DNA from 3 places in the Priestia sp. FSL P4-0332 genome. Region 2 is predicted to be linked to each of the others. Evidence: riboswitches for the same ligand, from Rfam matches in the RefSeq annotation. Region 2 holds a riboswitch; each other region holds the start of a gene.
The links. Region 2 has a riboswitch for cobalamin ahead of nikA (nickel ABC transporter substrate-binding protein). Riboswitches for the same ligand answer to the same signal wherever they lie in the genome.
Positions count from the first base shown of each region.

Region 1 (7,188 bases), 2.5 Mb from region 2:
GTAATACCAAAAACTAAAAGAAGAGTAATAAAACCAGATACAATGCCGACTACAGGCAGCGTGAAGATAGACAAACCAAAAATACTCCAATGAAAATAAATTGCCATGACAGAGCCAAGGGTTGCACCTGAGGAAACCCCGATCGTATAAGGATCGGCAAGAGAGTTTCTTAATAGCCCTTGAAAGGCAGCCCCTGCTATTGAAAGCGAAGCTCCTACTAAAAATGCCACCAGTACTCTTGGAAAACGAATTTGCCAAATGATTAAATCCATGTTTTCCGGACCGTGATATAAGGATAGCCCGGTAAGGTGGCCAATAATAATTTTGATTGTATCTCCTACGGTTAACGAAACTGTACCAATAAATACGCCCATAATTACCGAAGTACATACAATAAATAAACTGACTATGTATAAAATAGATGCTTTGTTAAAAAAAATACGTTTAAAAATCAATACGTTCAGCTCCTCTAGGAAACGAGGCGTGATGTTTTACATTACATTAACCATTCATTTTCCTGTCCATAAACCATGCTTCCACCATGCATTAAGTTGGAAACAATCATCTTTTATTTGTTACGAGTGCTAGACTGTTGAACTAGGCAACGTAGAATAGCGTACTAAAGTTCTCGGTAAAAAAACAAGCGAAAGCCCCTACAAGCTATACTTTTTGTGTTTGCTCCGGGCTTTTATAGTTGTCTATTAAATGATACAGCTTTTCCATATCTACGGCTTCTCTCACATATGCTGCTGCTTTTGAAAAAGACTCCTCTTTTTGCAGGCGACTGTTGAATGTGTCCGTAATAGGCGGCAATTTTTTATGTTTACGAATTTGATTAAGCAAAGCTCTGCGCAAAGCATCGTTATGAAACACATCATGAACATACGTGCCAATGACGTTGTCTTTAACCGTTCCTTCTTTTTCATGCTCTACCACTGCAAAAGCTTCCGTGGTGCTCTTAGAAAACGTCTTTCCCATATGAATTTCGTAGCCTTCAATCGAAACTCTTTCACTTTCTAGCTGGACATACCCAGAAACTCTTTCTGTTTTTTTGCTGTTTGTCATAACGGTTTCCACCGGAAGCAAGCCCAGCCCTTTAATGGATTCAATCCGAGATTCTACTGCATCAGGGTCTGTAATTGTCTCCCCTAGCATTTGATATCCTCCGCAGATGCCAATGACGTGAACGTTCGTTGTGTTCAAAACTTGATTAATGGCTAGAGCCAGGCCGCTTTCTTGTAAAAACTGAGCATCTTCAATCGTATTTTTGCTTCCTGGTAAAACAATTAAATCAGGCGTACCTAATTGCGACGGCTTGGTTACAAGCCTCACGTGACAGTCTTCTTCTAAACTTAAAGGATCGATGTCTGTAAAATTTGAGATGCGCGGGTACGAGATAACCGCAATATCAATTTCTTTTAACGGATTCACAAGCGTTGAGTAATTTCTAAGTGATAACGAATCTTCCGCATCAATTTCCACGTTGTTCATATAAGGAATAACTCCTAGAACCGGAACACCCGTGTATTCTTCAAACCACTTCAAACCTGGTTTTAAAAGTTCTAAATCTCCTCGGAATTTATTAATTAACACCCCGATAACTCTAGACTTGTGTTCATCTGGAAGCAATTGAAGAGTACCCACTAGGCTCGCAAAAACTCCTCCTTTATCAATATCTCCTACTAACACAACAGGCGCTTGGGCTATTTTTGCAACGCGCATATTTACGAGTTCCCGATCGTTCAAATTGACTTCAGCAGGACTTCCAGCGCCTTCAATCACAATTCGATCATAATGACTGGCAAGCTCTTTATAAGCTTCCGTGATAACGTTTAAACCTTCATTAAAAAATTCTTGCCGATACTGAAAAGCAAACATATTACGTAGCGGTTTTCCGTGAACGACAATTTGAGATTCATGATCACGAGTTGGTTTAATTAAAATAGGGTTCATATTGGTTGTTGCTTCTACTCCAGCCGCTTCTGCTTGAATTCCTTGCGCTCTGCCAATTTCTTTTCCATCCATTGTAATGTATGAATTAAGCGCCATATTTTGCGATTTAAACGGTGCAGTTTGATAGCCGTCTTCTTTAAAAATACGGCAAAATGCTGTAGCAATCATGCTTTTTCCAGCGTCTGAGTGCGTTCCTTGAATCATAAGCGGTTTTCCTTTTTTCACTTTTTCCACTCCCTACCACATAAAAAAACCTTAACTGTAAAAGTCAAGGTTTGGTCATGCGCTCATTAACACATTGTCTTGACTTATTTCTCCCACCGAAAAATAAGGGGTTTTTAAAAGCAGGTCTCCTGGCTTATGCTTCATTTTACTTCTGCACCCTTCCTAGTTTGACTAGTGGGTCTTTGCAGGTTCATCCACATTTACAGTAGCGGGGGCTGCACCGGATTTACACCGATTTCCCTATTATCCTCCTTAGAGGCACTTTTAAAATCATTTATTCTTTATTGTAACGAATTTTATAACTATTCACAATAACGATTTTCTTCTATTATTATATATTACTGTGCTTATACTTATTTGGGTCTCGTATGCTATAATAACAATTATTTTCCAAACATCTTATGAAATAGCTAGGAAGGTGCTCACAGTTGAAGAAAAAAATGATTTATACCTTTATTGGTTCGCTTGTTCTTTATATAGTAATTATATCTTTTTGTATGTATCAAACTGCTCACAAGTCTGTTCCACATAACGCAGATTATGTCCTCGTTTTAGGTTCTAAAGTAGATGGTGATCAAATGTCTCCTAGTTTAAAAGAACGAGTAAAGACGGCCTTATCTTATTTACAAGCACATCAACAAACAAAAGTTATCGTAACGGGCGGAAAAGGATCCGATGAAGAAATTTCTGAAGCAGAGGCAGCCTATCGTTTTCTGCGGAAAGAAGGAATTAAAAAGAATCGAATTATAAAAGAAGATCAGTCAACTTCTACTTTTGAGAATTTTACTTTTACTAAACAGAAAGTTGATATTCAACACAAAAAAGTCGTGCTTGTTAGCAGTGATTTTCATTTGTTTCGCGCTTCTATTATTGCCAAGCGCCAAGGTTTTGATGTTTATCCTTTAGGCGCAAAGACACCAAATTCAATTAAACTTCAAGCCTACTTTCGTGAGTATGCTGCTATATTAAAAACATGGCTGTTTGATAAATAAATAGAGTACACGCCTATACAAACGAAAAACACGGCATGAATTCATGCCGTGTTTTTTATTAATCATCTGTATCGATAACTGCTTTTGGTAAACCTGTGTATTTCGCCCAGTAGAAAATACCAAGTGAAACAAGAGCAATTAAAATTAAGTCAAGCGGGTTGCTTAGCACACCTTGTCCTCCACCAAATGAACCTAGATAAGAGATAACAAGCATAATAATATAATAAGCAACTAGCCACCAAGCAGATTTAAGCTGCTGTGCAAATTTTACGACGTCAGTTGGTACATATTTCTTAAACGCTACGTAGATAACAACCATTAGAAGCTGTGATCCTAGCAGCCAAGAAATTGTCGTCCATCCTGACCAATATACGATGTATGAACAGAAAATAAATGAAACAGGAGCAATAACGCTCATGCCTTTTAATTTAAAAGGCTTCTTAAGGTCTTTTGCATTTACTCTGAATGCAGCAGCTGAAATTGGCGCAATCGCATAAGACAGAATAAGTGCCACTGAACATACGTTTACTAGCGCTTCCCAAGAAGGAAATGGCAGTGTCCAGAATACGGACATTCCAAATGATAGCCATAGTGACGCACGTGGAATTCCTGTTTTCTTATCTACTTTTGAGAAACGTTTAAATAATGTTCCATTACGAGACCAAGCATAAACTAAACGAGAAGTTGTATTCATGAAGATGTTCCCGTTACCGCCTGGTGATAAAATAGCATCAAAAATAACAAGCGTTACTAACCAGCCAAGGCCTAAAATAAGTGCAATATCTTTAAATGGTAAAGAGAATTGCTCTTGAATTGTTCCCCATCCTCCTGATAGCATATCAGCCGGGATGTTACCAATGAACAATACTTGCAGTGCTGTGTAAATAATCGCTGAAAGTACAATACAGATAATGAGCGCGATTGGAATATTACGCTGCGGGTTTTTAACTTCACTGGCTACAGAAACAATAGGGTGAAGTCCTAGGTAAGCAAACATAACGCCACCTGTTGAAATGGCTGCTTGAATACCATTAAAACCAAACGGAGCAAAATCGCCAGTTGTAAAGTTAGCTGATTTAAAGTGATAAGCTAACACGACGATAATTGTAAGAGGAACCGCATATTTGAACACAGATATAATGACATTTGACTTAGCAAATGCTTTTACACTTACGTAGTTAATGATAAAAAATAGCGTTAATAACGCGAACTGAAATAACCAGCCGATTGTAGTAGGCGATTCAGAACCATGTTTAGTTAGACCAGGAAGCCAAAACGCAACATACTGACGTACAGCCGTTACCTCGATGGCAATCAAGCTTGTGTAAGCAATAATGGTAATGAATGAAATTAAGTAACCCACTAAATGACCATGCGAGTAAACCGGATAACGGATAATTCCACCGGTACGCGGCAGCGCTGCTCCAAGTTCAGCATACACTAAACCGATAAGTAAAATAATGACTCCGCCAATCAGCCACGAAAAACTTCCGGCTGGACCAGCCTTTGACGCTACGTTACTAACCGCAAATAACCAGGCGGAACCAAAAATAGCTCCCATCCCAATTAACGTTAGGTCAAGTAACGATATTGATTTTTTAAATTTTCCTTGATTTCCTTGATCAGACATAAAATCCTCCTTTAAAATTCCCACTCCACATATCTACGCCCTTGCGTCCGATATGGGATTCTTTACATCATCCTCCTCTTACTAAGACCTCACAAGTGGATATGTTAACAAATATTCTCTAAAAAACCAAGTTAAAAACTTTATTTTTTTGTAAAACATCGTTGAATTGCTTATGTATAGCGCATAAATTCCACAGAAGATTTGAGGACTACTCCTCCTATTTAACCGCATTTTTCTTAGGTTAAACATAAAAGAATATTCAAACTATTTACTAAAAAAAGGGTCTGAGACATAACGAAATCAACCGCTAGAAGCAGCTACATACGCAACACCTACGCTTGCCATACCAATGAAAAAATCCGAACGATTCATCGTTCGGATTTTGCTTCAACTAAAATAATTTTGTCCGTACCTCTTTTTTTCTTATTTAAATACTTTTACACGTTCACTTAGCGGTTGAAATTCTTTTTCGCCCGCTGGCGCCACAGGATTACCAAATGGCATTTGAGCAATTAATTTCCATGAGCTTGGAATATTCCAAGCTTCTTTTACTTCATCGTCAATCAATGGATTGTAATGCTGTAAAGTTGCTCCTAGGCCTTCCAGCTCAAGCGCTGTCCAAATCACATGCTGCAGCATACCTGATGATTGGTTAGACCAAACCGGGAAATTTTCGCTATAAGATGCGAACTGCTTTTGCAATCCTTCAATTACTTCTTGATCTTCAAAGAAAAGAACTGTTCCATAGCCGCTTCCGAATAAGTTCATTTTTTGATCCGTATCTGAAAAATTTTCAGCTGGAACAATTTTACGAAGCGTTTCTCTCGTAATATTCCATACTTTATCATGCTGTTCGCCAAATAAAACAACTACGCGTGCGCTTTGAGAATTAAATGATGAAGGGGTATGTTTCACCGCAAAGTTAATAATTTCTTCAATTTTTTCTTCTGATATTTTTACATTTTTATCAATTGCATAAATAGAACGTCGGTTTTTAATTGCTTCATAAAAATCTTTTCCAACCTGTTGTTGATCACTTGATTTATCAAATAATTTATCTAAAAAACCCATTTTCCACACTCCTAATTGTTTGTTTTTTTAACTTAAATTGCATGTTTATACCCTTCCCCCTGATAAAAGGAGATAAACAAGGTATAATGAATTCTTATATCTCTAATTCGAGATATTAAACTAAAAAAATATTAATTGAAATTTAATTACTTTATGTAACTTACTTTACAATGATTATTTTAGTCTGTCAAGAAAAAAAAGATTATCTTTTTCCTTTCTTGATTATATGAAAAAAGACCGCTAGATACGGCAGTCTTTTTTCACAGATGCTTAATGTTCATAAATCATCTTTCGCGTCATTCCCCCGTCTACTACGAGGTTAACTCCTGTTACAAAATCATTTTCAACGTTTGTTAAGTACATACACGCTCTTGAAATATCGGCTGGCGTTCCCACCCGATTAGACGGATGCTGCGTATGATCGATTTCACGAAGGCCATCGTAGTCAGATGTCTCAATCCATCCTGGAGAAATAGCGTTTACTGTGATATTGTCATCACCAAGTGAAATGGCAAGTGCATGAGTTAAAGCAACGATTCCTCCTTTTGTAGCCGCATAGGCTTCTGTGTGAGGTTCAGACATTGTAGCTCTTGTAGAAGCTAAGTTTACAATGGAGCCTCCGCTTTCGTTTTTTCTCATCACCTTAGCTGCTTCGCGAGAGCATAGAAACACGCTGCGCAGGTTCGTATTGATAATGTCATCCCATTCATCAATGGTTAGCTCATACGGTGATTTCCAGCGGGAAACGCCTGCATTATTAATCAAAATATGTATCGTTCCATACGTACTGACCGTTTTTTCAACGAGATTTAAAATGTCGCCTTCTTTTCGGACGTCTGTTTTCACAAAAATGGCTTCTCCGCCTTGTCTTTGAATAGCTTCTGCGTGACCCTCTCCTTCGGTTTCGTCCACATCTGCCAATACCACTTTTGCTCCTTGTTTCGCGTATGCGCGGGATACATCTTTACCTATTCCGTTCGCAGCTCCGGTAACAACAACAACTAAATCTTTAAACGACATATCATCTCCTCCTTATACGCTTTATTCACTTTTTTCTTCGTCTTTAAACAAGTGATCCGTGACGAAAAGAGCAAACGTTTCAGCCGTTAACTTGCATCCAGAAGCTTTTGGGTGACCTCCTCCTCCAAGGTGCCCAACAATTTCTGCTAAGTTGATTTCGTCTTTTACTGCACGGAAGCCAATCTTTTGGCGTCCCATGTCCACCATAACGGAAAAGTCGATATCTTCGTTTTCTAGACACAGTGCATTTCCTAGCTCAGACTGATATGTATCTGCAAATACAATCCCTGCGTTGTA
Region 1 covers NZ_JBBOUA010000001.1:2,950,566-2,957,753, forward strand. The annotation lists gene MKY06_RS15025 (FecCD family ABC transporter permease) at 1-455, opposite strand, end outside; gene MKY06_RS15030 (cobyric acid synthase) at 661-2,187, opposite strand; cobalamin riboswitch at 2,280-2,459, opposite strand; gene MKY06_RS15035 (YdcF family protein) at 2,607-3,170, shown strand; gene MKY06_RS15040 (APC family permease) at 3,229-4,800, opposite strand; gene MKY06_RS15045 (nitroreductase family protein) at 5,224-5,871, opposite strand; gene MKY06_RS15050 (SDR family oxidoreductase) at 6,142-6,891, opposite strand; gene MKY06_RS15055 (DHH family phosphoesterase) at 6,913-7,188, opposite strand, start outside.
Region 1: another riboswitch for cobalamin. It lies ahead of MKY06_RS15030 (cobyric acid synthase); the one in region 2 lies ahead of nikA (nickel ABC transporter substrate-binding protein).

Region 2 (7,188 bases):
TAATAGAGAAGGATCCTTCGTTACAAGCGCTTATTTCTGTATCTTCCACATTACAGTCTTGCCAACTTAATCAAAAAATCAGCCAATTGTATTCCTGTGTGAAACCCGCCTACGGATTTCATCCTGAACAAATACTGCCTTCTTCAAATGAATTAGCGGAGCTGTTTGCCTGGATTGATCAAAACAATGAAGAAATGATAGCTGTTGGTGAGGTTGGTCTACCTTATTACTTAAATCAGACTTATACTCTTTCTCTAGAGCCCTATTTGGAGCTGCTTGAAGCTTTTATTATTCATTCAAAAAAGTGGGGAAAACCGTTAATTCTTCACGCTGTATATGAAGACGCTGAAATTGTGTGTGACTTACTAGAAAAACATTCCGTGTCTAAAGCTCACTTCCACTGGTTCAAAGGAGCTAAAAAAACCGTTGAACGAATGAAAAACAACGGTTACTATATTTCAGTTACACCTGATATTGTATATAAGCCTAAAATCCAAGCGCTTGCCATGGAATACCCTCTTGACTACTTGATGGTCGAAACAGATGGTCCGTGGCCATTTGAAGGACCTTTTCAAAACCAGACAACGGTTCCATCAATGATACATCAGTCCGTTGAGGAAATAGCACGTCTCAAAGGAGTTTCTGGAACGGAAGCATATGATTTTTTATATCAAAATACGTCTTGTTTTTATAATCTCTCCACATAAAAGGCCTTTCCCTAAGGAAAGGCCTTTTATATCTAAATTCGTTTCACAAGTTTTACGATTAGCACAATCACTGCAATGACAAGAAGAATGTGAATGATGCCGCCGCCAATATGAAAAACTAATCCTAATAACCAAAAAATAAATAAAAGTCCAATAATCGTCCACAACATAATTTTTTCTCCTTTTTTATATGTAGTATTTGTTATAATTCTATATTTCCCTAAATGTGCATAAATAAACGCATTTCATATACATCTTTTCACTAAGGAAGGTTCACATAATGTACAAAAAGTACTCATGTTCTCTGTGGTAAAATAAGTATGTAATCTTATTTCATTTAAACTATAGCGGAGATGATTAACTATGACGTGGATTGTATTACTTTCCATCATTCTTGTAAGTGCACTCAAAATATTAGTAACGTGTCTTCCAACTCCAGTGGTCAAATGGCTTATGACTAAATTTCAATTACATCCAACACTTGATGATCAAAATGTTACTGTCACAGTTGATGGGAAACATTTAGAAGGCAAAGACAAAATGCAAGTGATTGATTATTTTAATAAAGCAACATTTTTAAAACAATATTATGTCCATGAAGGAAATAAGGACTATTATAAACACCTAGAAGACAGTGAAACTCCACTGGTTATCGATACGAAAAAAGGAAAAAAAGATGTTCGATTATGCGTATACAGTTATGATGATCATGTCGATGTCGTAAAACAGTATAAAAAGAAAATTATTGCTTACAGCCTGCTGTCTGATCACCTTCAAAAGCAGTCCATAACAGCTGACCTAGCTTAAACCAGTCGCCTATAAGGCGGCTTTTTTAGTTTTAGGTTGAAGCTATCTTATTTAAAAATTCCAAACTTTAACATTAATTCTAATGCTATAATATAAATTAATTGGTTGAAGTAGATTTCGGCGAGCATCAAAAGTTTCTTTTCAAGTGGGCCTTTTGGACAACTATTGTCATGACAATTACAGCCATTTTAACAAATGCTATTTCCCTTTAGAGTCCTACCATAAAAAAGGAAGCCGACTACCATAAGGCAATCGGCTCACACATGTAGGATATTGATTTAACACTAACAAAGTACAACACAACACTAGTAATTATATAATATATTTCATTATTTTGAAAGCGATTTCATATATATTTTCAAAAATATTTTGTTATTTGTTTTTCATAGAAAAAAACCACGTTTCAGCCAATTCGAAACGTGGTTCTTTTCTGTAAGGACTTGCCCTACAGGCTATAAATGTAAGTACGTTCATTATAGCATGAGCTCTTATCTAGATTCCATGGTAATTACTGTATAATATCGTTACATTACGACCGGTTGTATTTTTCTGTCCATATGCAGCGTATTCCATGGCTCATCCTGTTCAGCAAGCCTTCCGATAAAACCTTGTGAAATCCAGAATGGGATAGCCCCCGGTAAAAAAGGATGAGTATGCAGATACAACGTGTCATAAAAATGATTTTGAGCAAATTGTTCCACTTCCTTTAACAGCTGCTGTCCAATGCCTAGACGCCGGTATGCTGGATCGACATAGCATTTTACAATCTCGGCTGCAGTTTTATGTTCATATCGCTTTTTTAATGCATGAAACCTTCCATCGTAAGCGTATAAACCAATTGTTCCAATTACTTGTTGATTTTCCGTGACAGCTGCAAAAAAAGCAGCGCCTTTCGCTTGAACATAATGTTCATTAAAATGAAGCAAATCCACAGAAAGCTGATTTTTTTCCAGCATAGGAAATAGCTCATTCCGCATATTCATGACAAACTGAATCACTTCAGCATCCTTTTCTTTTACTTCTTTAATTTGATACATTTGTACTTCTTGCACGTTTACTGTCACATCCTTTTATCTATCATTGTATCCTTTCTCTTTTTCCTATAGGAACAACAATATTGACTATGGCGTTACGTCTAAATGCTGAGTCAGCATATAATACTCGCTTGGATTTGTTGTCCAGTTTTTCACTTTTTGATTATAAGCAACAACAATGTTTGGATGTACAATCGATGACGTCAGCATTTCCCCATTAATCAAAGCGGTTGCTTGCTTGGCTAGCTGATCTCGTTTTGCGTCATCTACTGTTGAATTTAACTGTTCTATCATTTTTGTTAGCGTATCGTCATTAATCCGGCTAGCATTTAAACCACCGCCCGGCAAATAGTTCGTGCTTAAATAATAGCTGGCATCCCCTCTAGGTGCTGTGATAAGGCTGTACAATGCTAAATCCCAATCATCTTTTGCCATTACATATTCATCGCTGTCTTCAACTAGGTGAATCTTAATATTAATTCCTAACTCTTTCGCATTAGACTGTATAAGCTGAGCAATCAAAGGAAGTTCTGGCAATGAGCTGTATGTGACAAGAGAGAGGGATAATGGCTTTCCATTTTTGATTACTTTGCCATTTTTGAGTTGATAGCCTGCTTTCTCTAAATATTTTTTAGCATATGCTATTCCTTTTGTCTCACTAGCAGTATTATCAGCAAAAGGAAATTGGGGTAAAAATGGACCTCGAGCCGCTGCCGCTTGATTGTTCATTATGCTGCTGACAATTTCTTTTCGGTTCAGTAAGGTATCGATAGCTTTTCTTACAGTTTCGTCTTTTAATGCGTCATTGGTTTGATTATAAAGCAATAAATGAGTACGCACACTAGGTACTCCACTTACTTTGAAAGACGAATTCGCTTGTAAAGTGCTCAAGCTTTCTAAAGGCGGGCGATAAATAATATCGGCTGTCCCGGACTGAAGAGCCGCAACTCGCGCATTAGCATCTTCGTTAAATGCAAAGATCGCATTTTTCAATTTTACTTTCCCATTCCAATAATGTTCATATCTTTCTAACTTCACTTGATTTCCTTGATCGAAAGTCAAAACGTGAAATGGCCCTGTGCCAATGGGCTTCTTAGCTATACTAGAAACATCAACATCTATAATAGCTGTGTTTGGATGCACTAACTCAGAAGGAAATTTAGGCATTGGTTCTTTTAATGTAATTGTCAGCGCATGACCGTTCGCTTTCATTTCTTTAATATTTAAAGCGTTTTTCATCGCATAACTTTGATCTATCGTTCTTTGAAGAGAAGACTTAACGGCATTTGCATCTAGCGCTTTGCCATTTTGAAACGTAATGTTCTTTCTTATCGTAAATGTCCACGTAAGACCGTTATCTTTCGTTTCCCACTTTTCAGCAAGCCAGGGCTTTATTTTTAAATCATTGCTGATTTTAACAAGCGTCTCCCCTACTCCCGCACGAACTGCTGTATAATTATCATCCGTATGAGGATCAAGCGTTGCAGATGTAAAATTAAATAAAAACGTCACACTTTTATCCGTTTTCTTTCTTTCTTTTATACTTATGCTCTCTTCATTAGGAGCGCAAGCAGTGAGGCAAAGTACCACAAGAAATATCATAGATACGAGTTTTTTATTATTTATCATTGATTTTTCCACCTTCTATTTTAATACACAAAAAAGCACTTCTAAAAAGAAGTGCTTGTCTTCACAACAAATTCAGATAAACGTATCCCTTGTTTATCCTATTTTTGGTTCTGCCAAAACACCTCCCTATCCTCGTAGGTTATTGTGTGCTGCGATTTATGGCAGGTCTCCTGGCTTCAAGTCACTGCCTTATACCGCCTTCCCGTCTCTAAATAGACAGTGGCTTTTTTGACATAAGGCTCCTTGTTACAGTGGCGGGACCGCTCCGGATTTGCACCGGATTCCCTTTTAAGGCAATTGAAAAACAATTGCCACCATAAAAGCTGGTTATTTAATTTAGTAGCGTGCTCTTGAAACTCTAGAAGTAGAAGCTGATGGTGAAACATCTTCATCATCAAATCCAGTGGCAATAACGGTTACCATCATTTCGTCCTTTAAATCTTCATTGATCACGGACCCAAAAATCATATTTAAGTCCTGATCAGAAGCAGACGTGACAATATCTGCTGCTTCCTGTACTTCGTAAAGACTCAAGCTGCTGCCGCTCGTAATGTTCAACAGCACGCCTCTTGCTCCATCAATCGATGCATCTAGCAGCGGACTAGAAATCGCTTTTTTCGCTGCTTCAATTGCCCGGTCTGATCCGGAAGCTCGTCCGATACCCATAAGCGCAAATCCTTGATTAGACATGATGGTTTTTACATCAGCAAAGTCAAGGTTAATCAGCCCCGGAACAGCGATTAAATCTGAAATACCTTGAATACCTTGGCGAAGAACATTATCTGCTTCACGGAATGCTTCAAGCATAGGCGTCTTTTTATCGACAATTTCAAGCAAGCGGTCGTTTGGAATCACAATAAGGGTATCTACCGATTCATTCATCGCAGTAATACCGCCTACTGCTTGCTTCGTACGTTTATTTCCTTCAAACTTGAACGGGCGAGTGACTACTCCAATTGTTAAAGCATTTAGTTCACGGGCAATTTGGGCAATAACCGGAGCTGCTCCAGTACCGGTTCCTCCGCCCATGCCAGCTGTTACGAATACCATATCTGCGCCTTGCAGTACTTCTTGAATTTGTTCTCTGCTTTCTTCGGCTGCTTCTCTTCCCACTTCTGGATTAGCTCCTGCACCTAATCCTCGCGTTAAGGCCGCACCAATCTGCATTTTCACATCTGCTTTAGATAAGTTAAGCGCCTGAGCATCCGTATTAACGGCGATAAATTCTACTCCTTGTACACCGTGTTCAATCATACGGTTAACGGTGTTATTTCCTCCACCGCCGACCCCAATTACTTTAATTCGCACTAGTGGCGATACATCTGCATCAAATCCAAACATTCTAAGTTCCTCCTCAATGATCAAAATTACTTTCTCTTATTATCCGAAAAAACACGTGAAGAACCTTTTACTCCTATGTTTAACGCGTAACTGTTCTTTTGTTTTACAGATTTTATACACTTCTCTTTTAACCTTTAAATCTTTACATCTTTATGTAAATTTATTGTTGTTCTAAAATTAGTACGCCGAACTCTTTTATGGTTTTTCCACTCAAAATGGCATATAAGCTTATTGTATCATTCATTTGACAGATGTCTGTATTTAATTTTGAGTAAGATGTGACTAAGAGAATAATATTTTTATAGACAAAATGAGAAAAAGCCCTTAGAAATAAGGGCTTCTCTAGATAATAAACCGTTTTATAATTTCCCAGTTAAGAATTGAGCTTCTCCCATGCCAAAGCTCCAGTCAGCATTACCGTTTTCAACAATCGAAATCATAATGTCGTTTGGCTGAATGCCGCAGCTCTCTCCAAGCTCTTTTACAATTAATCTGTAAAGAGCTTGCTTTTGCTCTTCTGTCCGCTGTTTACTCGTTACACTTATAATAACCAAATCCTTGCTTCTCTCAAAGCCAAGACCTGTATCTTCAATAATCATTTCATGAGCAGGATGCTGATGTACAATTTGATAACGGTCGCGCTCCGGGACGCCAAAGGCTTCTAGCATCGCTCGGTGAGTAGCGTCTAGTAATGTTTTTAACTCTTTTTCATCTCTTCCTTCTATTACATCAAATCTAAGTAATGGCATACTAAGTAACCTCCAGCTTTTTGTCTAATGTATTATTGCTTCATCATATCACAACTATCATTTGTTAAAAAAAGATATGCTATTCACAATGTGCTCTCTAGTGAAAGAGACCTCAAACGCTTCAATAAAAGCTGAACCTAATAAAAAGAAATGAGCAACATAACGGCTCATTTCATTAGTACAAAAATATTTATAATAAGAGCTAAAATACATACAGATACAATGGCAATGAGTACGTTCATCACAAGGTTTTGCGAGGATGTTTTGGCTTGTTTTTTCATATCAGCCCGACTCATCTGTTGCTTTTCATGATCACTTTTAGACATCACGTAGCCTCTCCTATTCATCAAAATGTCAGCAGTGTGTAAATGATTTTTGAGAAACCTTGATCCAGTTCTTTTGTATAGACAGCAGCACATGCAGGTTATCACCAGTTATTTTAGCATGTTTTGTCAAATAAGTGGACTATGTAGCGCTTCAATTTAGTATTCACGGGCAAATATATTTAAATTCGTTGCTTTTCTCTTCTTTTCTCGCTATTGTTTGAGAAGAAGGATAATTAGATACGATAAAGGATGATACGATATTGAATAACCATACGCAGCTGCCTCAGTATATCTACACATACGCATGCAGCGAAGAGGAACTCTCACTATGTCAATTAGAGAGACGCTCTCTTTTTGAAATTGAAACTGAGAAACCTATCATAAAAAGTGCCGTTAAAATTGATCCAAGCAGAAGCCCTTTTATCAAAGAGCGATTAGATATTATGTATGAATCAGATGACCTTGCAGATATTTGTAAACAAGTAGAAGATATTGACCTTGGAGACAAAACATTTAAACTCATTTTCATGAAAATTAATGACTTGGAAAAAGATCAAAAAATAAGTTATAAAGGTCAGCGTGCTATTGAACGTGA
Region 2 covers NZ_JBBOUA010000001.1:485,600-492,787, reverse strand. The annotation lists gene MKY06_RS02625 (TatD family hydrolase) at 1-707, shown strand, start outside; gene MKY06_RS02620 (lmo0937 family membrane protein) at 740-877, opposite strand; gene MKY06_RS02615 (YfmQ family protein) at 1,071-1,514, shown strand; gene MKY06_RS02610 (GNAT family N-acetyltransferase) at 2,039-2,566, opposite strand; gene nikA (nickel ABC transporter substrate-binding protein) at 2,636-4,177, opposite strand; cobalamin riboswitch at 4,320-4,511, opposite strand; gene ftsZ (cell division protein FtsZ) at 4,514-5,518, opposite strand; gene MKY06_RS02595 (tautomerase family protein) at 5,878-6,267, opposite strand; gene MKY06_RS02590 (hypothetical protein) at 6,435-6,593, opposite strand; gene MKY06_RS02585 (TRM11 family SAM-dependent methyltransferase) at 6,854-7,188, shown strand, end outside.

Region 3 (7,188 bases), 4.3 Mb from region 2:
TAAACGTTCAAGCACATCTTCAGTTACGGCTCTCGCTAAGTTGATAGAAGAAAGATTACATACAACAAAATCGCCCGGATTCTTTGTAATAATAATTTTTCCGTCTTCCGTAATTTCCTCTGTTACGACCGTTGTGCTTTGGTTTTGCGTAATTTCTGTACATAAGTTGCTGCAGTAGATCATGCCCTCGTGGCGGTTTTGATTAGCTCGGTTAACCGTATCACGATAGAACATATAAGGCGTTCCGGTTTCAAGCTGCGAAAGCATAATGCGCTTGAAGATTTCAATAGCAGGTACTGTTTCTCTTGAAAGCTGTTCATTATTTACACACTCAGCGTAACGAGTGCGGAACGAACCGCTGCCTTCTTCTTCATCATAAAAATCTTCTAACGAGTAGCCCATCAGCGTACGAACTTCGTGAGGATCGAATAAGTGCCAGTCTTCACGTGCCTCTACTTTTTCCATAAACAAATCTGGCAAACATACGCCAGTGAATAAATCATGCGTGCGCTGACGTTCGTCACCATTGTTCAAACGCGCGTCTAAGAATGAAAAGATGTCTTTGTGCCATACGTCTAAATATACGGCAATAGCTCCTTGTCGTTGACCTAGCTGATCGACACTTACAGCCGTATTATTTAGCTGTTTCATCCATGGAATTGTTCCTGATGATACGCCTTTAAAACCTTTTATATCACTTCCTCGGCTTCTAATATGACCGAGGTAGACACCAATTCCGCCTCCATTTTTACTAAGCGTGGCCAAATCTGTATTGCTATCATAAATACCGCGTAAGCTGTCATCAATCGTATCAATAAAGCAGCTAGATAGCTGTCCGTAGCTCTTTCCTGCGTTTGAAAGTGTTGGTGTGGCAACCGTCATATATAGACTAGAAAGCGCCCAGTACGCTTCTTTTACTAATGCTGTTCGATTTTCTTTCTTTTCTTGAGACATCAGCGTCATAGCAATGATAAGAAAACGTTCTTGCGGTAATTCGTATACGCGCTTATCATGTGATGTCGCTAAATAGCGATCTGCTAATGTCAACAATCCAATGTATGTAAATAAACGATCGCGTTCAGGAATAATGACTGAAGCAATTTCATTAATTTCTTCTTCTGTATATGTTTTTAATAGCTGCTTATTATAAATGCCAATTTTTGTTAGTTCTTGAATAAGCTGATAAAACGAACCGTACTTCTCTTTTTTATCGTAACCTCGGTTGTCCGCTGCTTTTCGATATAGTTCGTTTAAGTAGACGTCTGCCGCTACGTACGTCCAATCGGGTTCTTCCATTGAAATACGCTCTAAGGCTGCCAAAATTAGTACGTTTGCAACCTTTTCGTCCGTCATATTTTCCTTTACTGTAACAGTTTGAATAACCTTTTCCTCATACAAAGAAAAATCAAGCTGCGTAAATTCTTTTTTTAAACGTTCAATATATGCAGTTAATTCATGTAGAATTGTAGGCTTTAATGTATTCACCATAAATATGGCTCCTCTCTTCACTTCAAAATAAAAAATCGCTCACCGTACCTCGGTGAGCGAATAGAACGAAGATAGAAGAAGACACTAAGTCTTTTCTCAATCCTCGCTCTACCCTCTCACCTCCCGAAGAAGATAAAACGACATAAAAAAGGCAGGTCTCCTGACTTATGCTTCTTTTTACTTTAAGGCCTTCCCATGATGTTTACTCACAGTGGATCTCCTTATTTCATCAGCATTCACAGTTGCGGGGACAGCTTTGGATTTTCACCAAATTCCCTTTTAAGTCTTTTTATCAGACACCTTTTTCACTGGAAAACACAAAATATAGTATTTTATTATGGATTTCAAAACAACATATTGTGTTATGTTATAAACACATTATATAGGACAACTTAGAAAACTATCAACCTATTTTCAAAAATAATTTTGTTTTTTACGATAAAACTCTTCGACCTTTTTCATCAAACTATTCCATCATAACATGTTTTGACACGCTTGATGGAACAATGTGCTCTTTTTAAAAAATTTGTCCTATTTTTCTACTAAACATTGACAACCTCAATAAAAAAAACCGTTTTTCATAAAAAAACGGTTTTTAATTATTTGTATTCTTTTTCAAATGCTGTGATTGTTTTGATAAACTTTTTATCAATATCGTATCCTATCCCCGGTTTTCCCTTCACCTTTATTACTCCGGCTTCTACCTCTACTTCGGGCTTAATAATATCTTTTTCCCAATAGCGAGACGACGCAGAAATATCACCTGGTATCGTGAAAGAAGGCAGTGTGGCAAGGGCGATATTATGAGCTCGTGAAATCCCTGCTTCTAACATTCCTCCAACCCAAAGTCTTACACCATGCTGGGCGCATAAATCATGAATTTGCTTTGCTACGGACATTCCGCCAACTCGACCGATTTTCACATTGATAATCTTACAGCTTTCTTGTTCAATTGCATGACGTGCATCTTCATAGCTCACAATACTTTCATCTAAGCAAATCGGCGTCTTCATTTGCTTTTGTAACAATCGATGATCAAGGATATCATCAGAACTTAACGGCTGTTCGATCATCATTAAATTCAATTCATCTAGTTTCTTCAATGAATCACTATCGCTTAACGTATAGGCTGAATTGGCATCAGCCATAAGAGGAATGCTTGGAAATTCATCTCGAATTTGTTTCAGTAGCTCATAGTCAGCACCCGGCTTAATTTTCACTTTAAAGCGCTTATAGCCATCTTTCATGTAAGTCTTTATTTGTTCTTTCATTACGGAAATGTCATTTAAGCCAACTACCACTCCAGCTTCTACAGCAGGCCTTACTCCGCCAATTACTTCAGATAACGGCTTATTTTGCCGCTTTGCATACAAATCCCATACAGCACAGTCCAAAGCTGCTTTAGCCATGTTATTTCGCTTTAGAGGTTTGAATAGCTTTTGAACATCCTCTGGTTTTTGAAGCTGCTGATGAAGAAGCGAAGGAATTAAAAAATCGTCTAACATATGAAAACACGTCTGAATCGTTTCTTCCGTATACCAAGGAGATGAAAAAGCAACGACCTCTCCCCACCCTGTAAAACCTTTTTCATCTTCTACTTCCAGCAAAATCAATTCTCGATCCTGCACCGTACCATAGCTTGTTGAAAAAGGAGAAAGAAGCTTCATGTCAATTTTATAAAGATGTACTTTTTTTATAATCATCGATTAACTACCTTTCTGTATGAACGATGATAGCTTCCGGCGTATGATTTTATTAGAAGCCGTTCGCGGCAGCTCCTCTACTCGAACGAAATACTTTGGAAGTTTGTACTTCGCTAAAAATTGTTGCATGTGTAAAGATAATTCTTCATCTGAAACGTCTTCTTTTGTAACGATGCATGCTGCCGGAACTTGTCCCCATTTTTCATCGGCTACTCCCGTTACACCAGCCTCTTTAACAGCAGGGTGCTTCAATAAAATATTTTCAATTTCAGCTGGATATACATTTTCTCCACCTGAAATAATGAGGTCCGAACGTCTGTCTAATACATATAGGAAGCCTTCTTCATCCACTTTCCCGATATCTCCTGTATAGAACCAGCCTTGTTGAAGGGCTTTTTCAGTAGCTTCAGGTTTATTTAAATATCCTTTTGTAACATTTGGACCTTTAACAATGATTTCTCCTGCTTCGCTTGTTTCATTTCCTTTTTCATCTACAATTTTCATTGCACATGGAAATAATGGTTTACCTGCTGATCCCAGTTTTCGCAAACTGTCTTCAGGTGAAAGGGTAACGAACTGTGAAGATGTTTCTGTCATTCCATACGTTTGATAAACAGGAATTTCTTTATTCACACAAGCCTCTAAAATAGTAAGCGGTGCAGGTCCTCCTCCTAAAAGCATGCAGCGAAACGTATGCGGATATTTCCGTTCCCCTAACTCATCAAGCATATTGGATAGCATGGAAGTGACAACCGAAATAATCGTTACCCCTTTGTTTTCAATCGCTTCATTTACTGCTCTTGCTTCAAACCGTTCTTCTAAAATGATTTTCATTCCGTAAAAGACGCTCCGCATTAAAATAGATAAGCCGCTAATATGAAACAAAGGAACCGCTATAAGCCAGCAGTCTTTTTCATTTAATCCTAAATTAAGCGCTGAGCCAACGGAACTCCACCAGTGATTTCCATATGTCTGCAGCACTCCTTTTGGATGACCTGTTGTTCCAGACGTATACATAATGGTGAATGTCTCCTCGAGATTCCACGTTTTTTGAAAACCTGTTTCTGCTTCTGGAGAACTTTTTAAAGCAGGTAAAGTAAGCTGAGTAATGGAACTTTGGAATTCTCTCATTAAAAATGTTTCATCCGCAATAAGCAACGACACGTTTGCATCTGTTAGCTGATAATTAATTTCTTCGTTTGTCAAACGCGTGTTGACGAGCAGCAACCGGGCGCCAATATAAGAAACCGCATGTAAAATCTCAATAAACTCCACTCTATTTTTCATGTATAAAGCAATGGTATCGTCTTGCTTTACACCGTTAAAAGAAAGCTGCTGTGCTACTTTTTGAACACGTTTATGAAGCTCATGAAACGTAAGAGACGTTTGCGGTGTTTCTACCGCCACTCGATTTGGCGTCAAATATGCTCTTTGCATAAGCCCATTGGGAATCGTTTGGCTACTCATGAATTTCTCTCCTTTTTATACTGATTAACTAAATTAAATTGAAAAAACAGCCTGATGATAATCACCAAGCTGTTTCAGCTGTTTAAGGGAAACGTGGGAACTGTTGGAAGTCTGGATTGCGTTTTTCCTTAAATGCATCGCGACCTTCTTTTGCCTCATCGGTTGTGTAATAAAGAAGCGTTGCGTCACCCGCAAATTGCTGGATACCAGCTAAGCCATCCGTATCAGCATTAAATGCTGCTTTTAAGAAACGAAGAGCGGTTGGACTTTTTTCTAACATCTCTTCACACCATTGAATTGTTTCAGCTTCAAGCTGTTCTAATGGAACGACCGTGTTTACTAATCCCATGTCTAGTGCTTCTTGAGCGTTGTACTGACGGCATAAGAACCAGATCTCACGCGCTTTCTTATGACCTACGATGCGAGCTAAGTAACCAGAGCCATATCCTGCATCGAAGCTTCCAACTTTAGGACCTGTTTGTCCAAAGACTGCGTTATCCGCTGCAATTGTTAAGTCACATACAACGTGAAGAACGTGGCCTCCACCAATTGCATAGCCTGATACCATCGCAACAACCGGCTTTGGAATTACACGAATTAAGCGCTGTAAATCTAGAACGTTTAGACGTGGAATTTCATCTTCTCCTACATAGCCGCCGTGGCCGCGAACTTTTTGGTCTCCGCCTGAGCAAAATGCTTTATCTCCAGCACCTGCTAATACAATTACTCCAATACTTGCATCGTCACGAGCATAAGCAAATGCATCGATCAATTCCATTACTGTTTTTGGACGGAATGCATTGTGCACTTCCGGACGGTTAATCGTAATTTTAGCGATTCCGTTATATGTTTCGTATAAAATGTCTTCATACTGACGTGCTGATGTCCATTCAACTGTCATCTTTATTTCCTCCTAATTATGTAGTAGCTAAGAACTCACTTACTATTCTACCAAAAATCTCGGGTTGTTCCACGTGAATTGCATGGCCTGTCCCTAAAATAATTCTAGAAGTAGCATTTGGTATTAATGTTTGCATTTCTTTGGAAATTAAACAAAACTTTTGATCTACTTCTCCTGTAATAAGCAAAACCGGCATCAACAGATTGTCCAGCTTCTCCCAAAGTGACGGCTGGACTCCTGTTCCCATTCCTTTCAAACTGTTGGAAAGGCCGGTTTCTGTATGCGAAAGTCTTTCTTTACGCACCGCTTCTTGAACATGGCTAGGCAATTGCTTTTGAGAACTAAAAAGAGGGATTCCCTCCCAAAAGTTTACAAATTCTTCAATACCATTTTTCATAATGCGGCTCGCCAGCTGTTCATCTTTTTCTTTTCTTAGCTTTTGTTCTTCTCGCGTTTTTAAACCAGGCGATGCGCTTTCTAATACCAACTTTTTCACAAGGTGTGGATATCGCTGAGCAAATGAAAGAGCAAGCCTTCCTCCCATCGAATATCCAATTACATTCACCTGTGATAGAGATAGCTGTTGAAGAAGCTCATGCAGTGCTTCAACAACTGCTTCCATTGAATATGGTTTGATTTCTTTCGGAGCTGCTGATTGGCCATGACCAATAATATCAACAGCAATCACCTGATAGTCTTTAACGAATTTCTTCATAAAGGTACGCCAAGTTTGAGAAGAACCGGTAAAGCCGTGAAGCAGAAGCAGCGGCTCTCCTTTTCCCTCGGTGTGCACATAGTAAGATACACCATTTAATTGATACATCATTGCTTATTCCTCACCGTTTGACAAATTTATTTCCCCGGAAACAAGTTTCCACAAACTGCGATGAGTCTCTACATTTTCTGTACGAGTTGTACGAATCTCTACAACATGCAACCCGCCTTTTACGAAAGCATGGTTCATTGCATGTCGAAATTCTTCCCAGCTGCTTGCTGAAGAAAATGTGCCATCATACAAACGCGTGGCATGCTCAAAATTTAATCCAGTTGGCGTACCAAATAAAAATTCAAAGTGCTTTTCTTGTTTTGACTGCGGTAAAAATGAAAAAATTCCTCCGCCGTCATTGTTAACTAGCACAACGGTTAAATTCAAATTATGCATTTTAGCTGCCAGCAGACCATTTAAATCGTGATAAAACGATAGGTCACCAATAAATAAAACGGTGTGATCGTAAGCCGTGCTTACGCCTAGAGCAGACGAAACTACACCATCAATTCCATTTGCTCCCCGATTTACAAAGAGTGGAATATCTTTTTCCGTATTTAAGAAGAAAGAATCAATATCTCGAACAGGCATTGAATTTCCAGCAAACAAAGCCGTGCCTTCAGGTACTACATCAACAATTTCTTGAACTACTTGTCCTTCGAACCATTCCTGGCCAGAAGTTAATGTTCTCAAAGCCTGTGCAGTTTGAGCATTAATCTTTTTCCACAGCCTCAGCCATGAAGTAGACTCCTCTTGATTCGCTGAAAGACGCTTGATCAGTTCTTCACAAAATAATGTATCATCGGCTTCAATCATCACTGTTGAACGCAAAGTAGGATCTCTCCAGCCTTTACCTTGGTCAA
Region 3 covers NZ_JBBOUA010000001.1:4,748,136-4,755,323, forward strand. The annotation lists gene MKY06_RS24870 (ribonucleoside-diphosphate reductase subunit alpha) at 1-1,488, opposite strand, end outside; cobalamin riboswitch at 1,622-1,807, opposite strand; gene menC (o-succinylbenzoate synthase) at 2,088-3,191, opposite strand; gene MKY06_RS24880 (o-succinylbenzoate--CoA ligase) at 3,195-4,658, opposite strand; gene menB (1,4-dihydroxy-2-naphthoyl-CoA synthase) at 4,741-5,559, opposite strand; gene menH (2-succinyl-6-hydroxy-2,4-cyclohexadiene-1-carboxylate synthase) at 5,576-6,385, opposite strand; gene menD (2-succinyl-5-enolpyruvyl-6-hydroxy-3-cyclohexene-1-carboxylic-acid synthase) at 6,389-7,188, opposite strand, start outside.
Region 3: another riboswitch for cobalamin. It lies ahead of MKY06_RS24870 (ribonucleoside-diphosphate reductase subunit alpha); the one in region 2 lies ahead of nikA (nickel ABC transporter substrate-binding protein).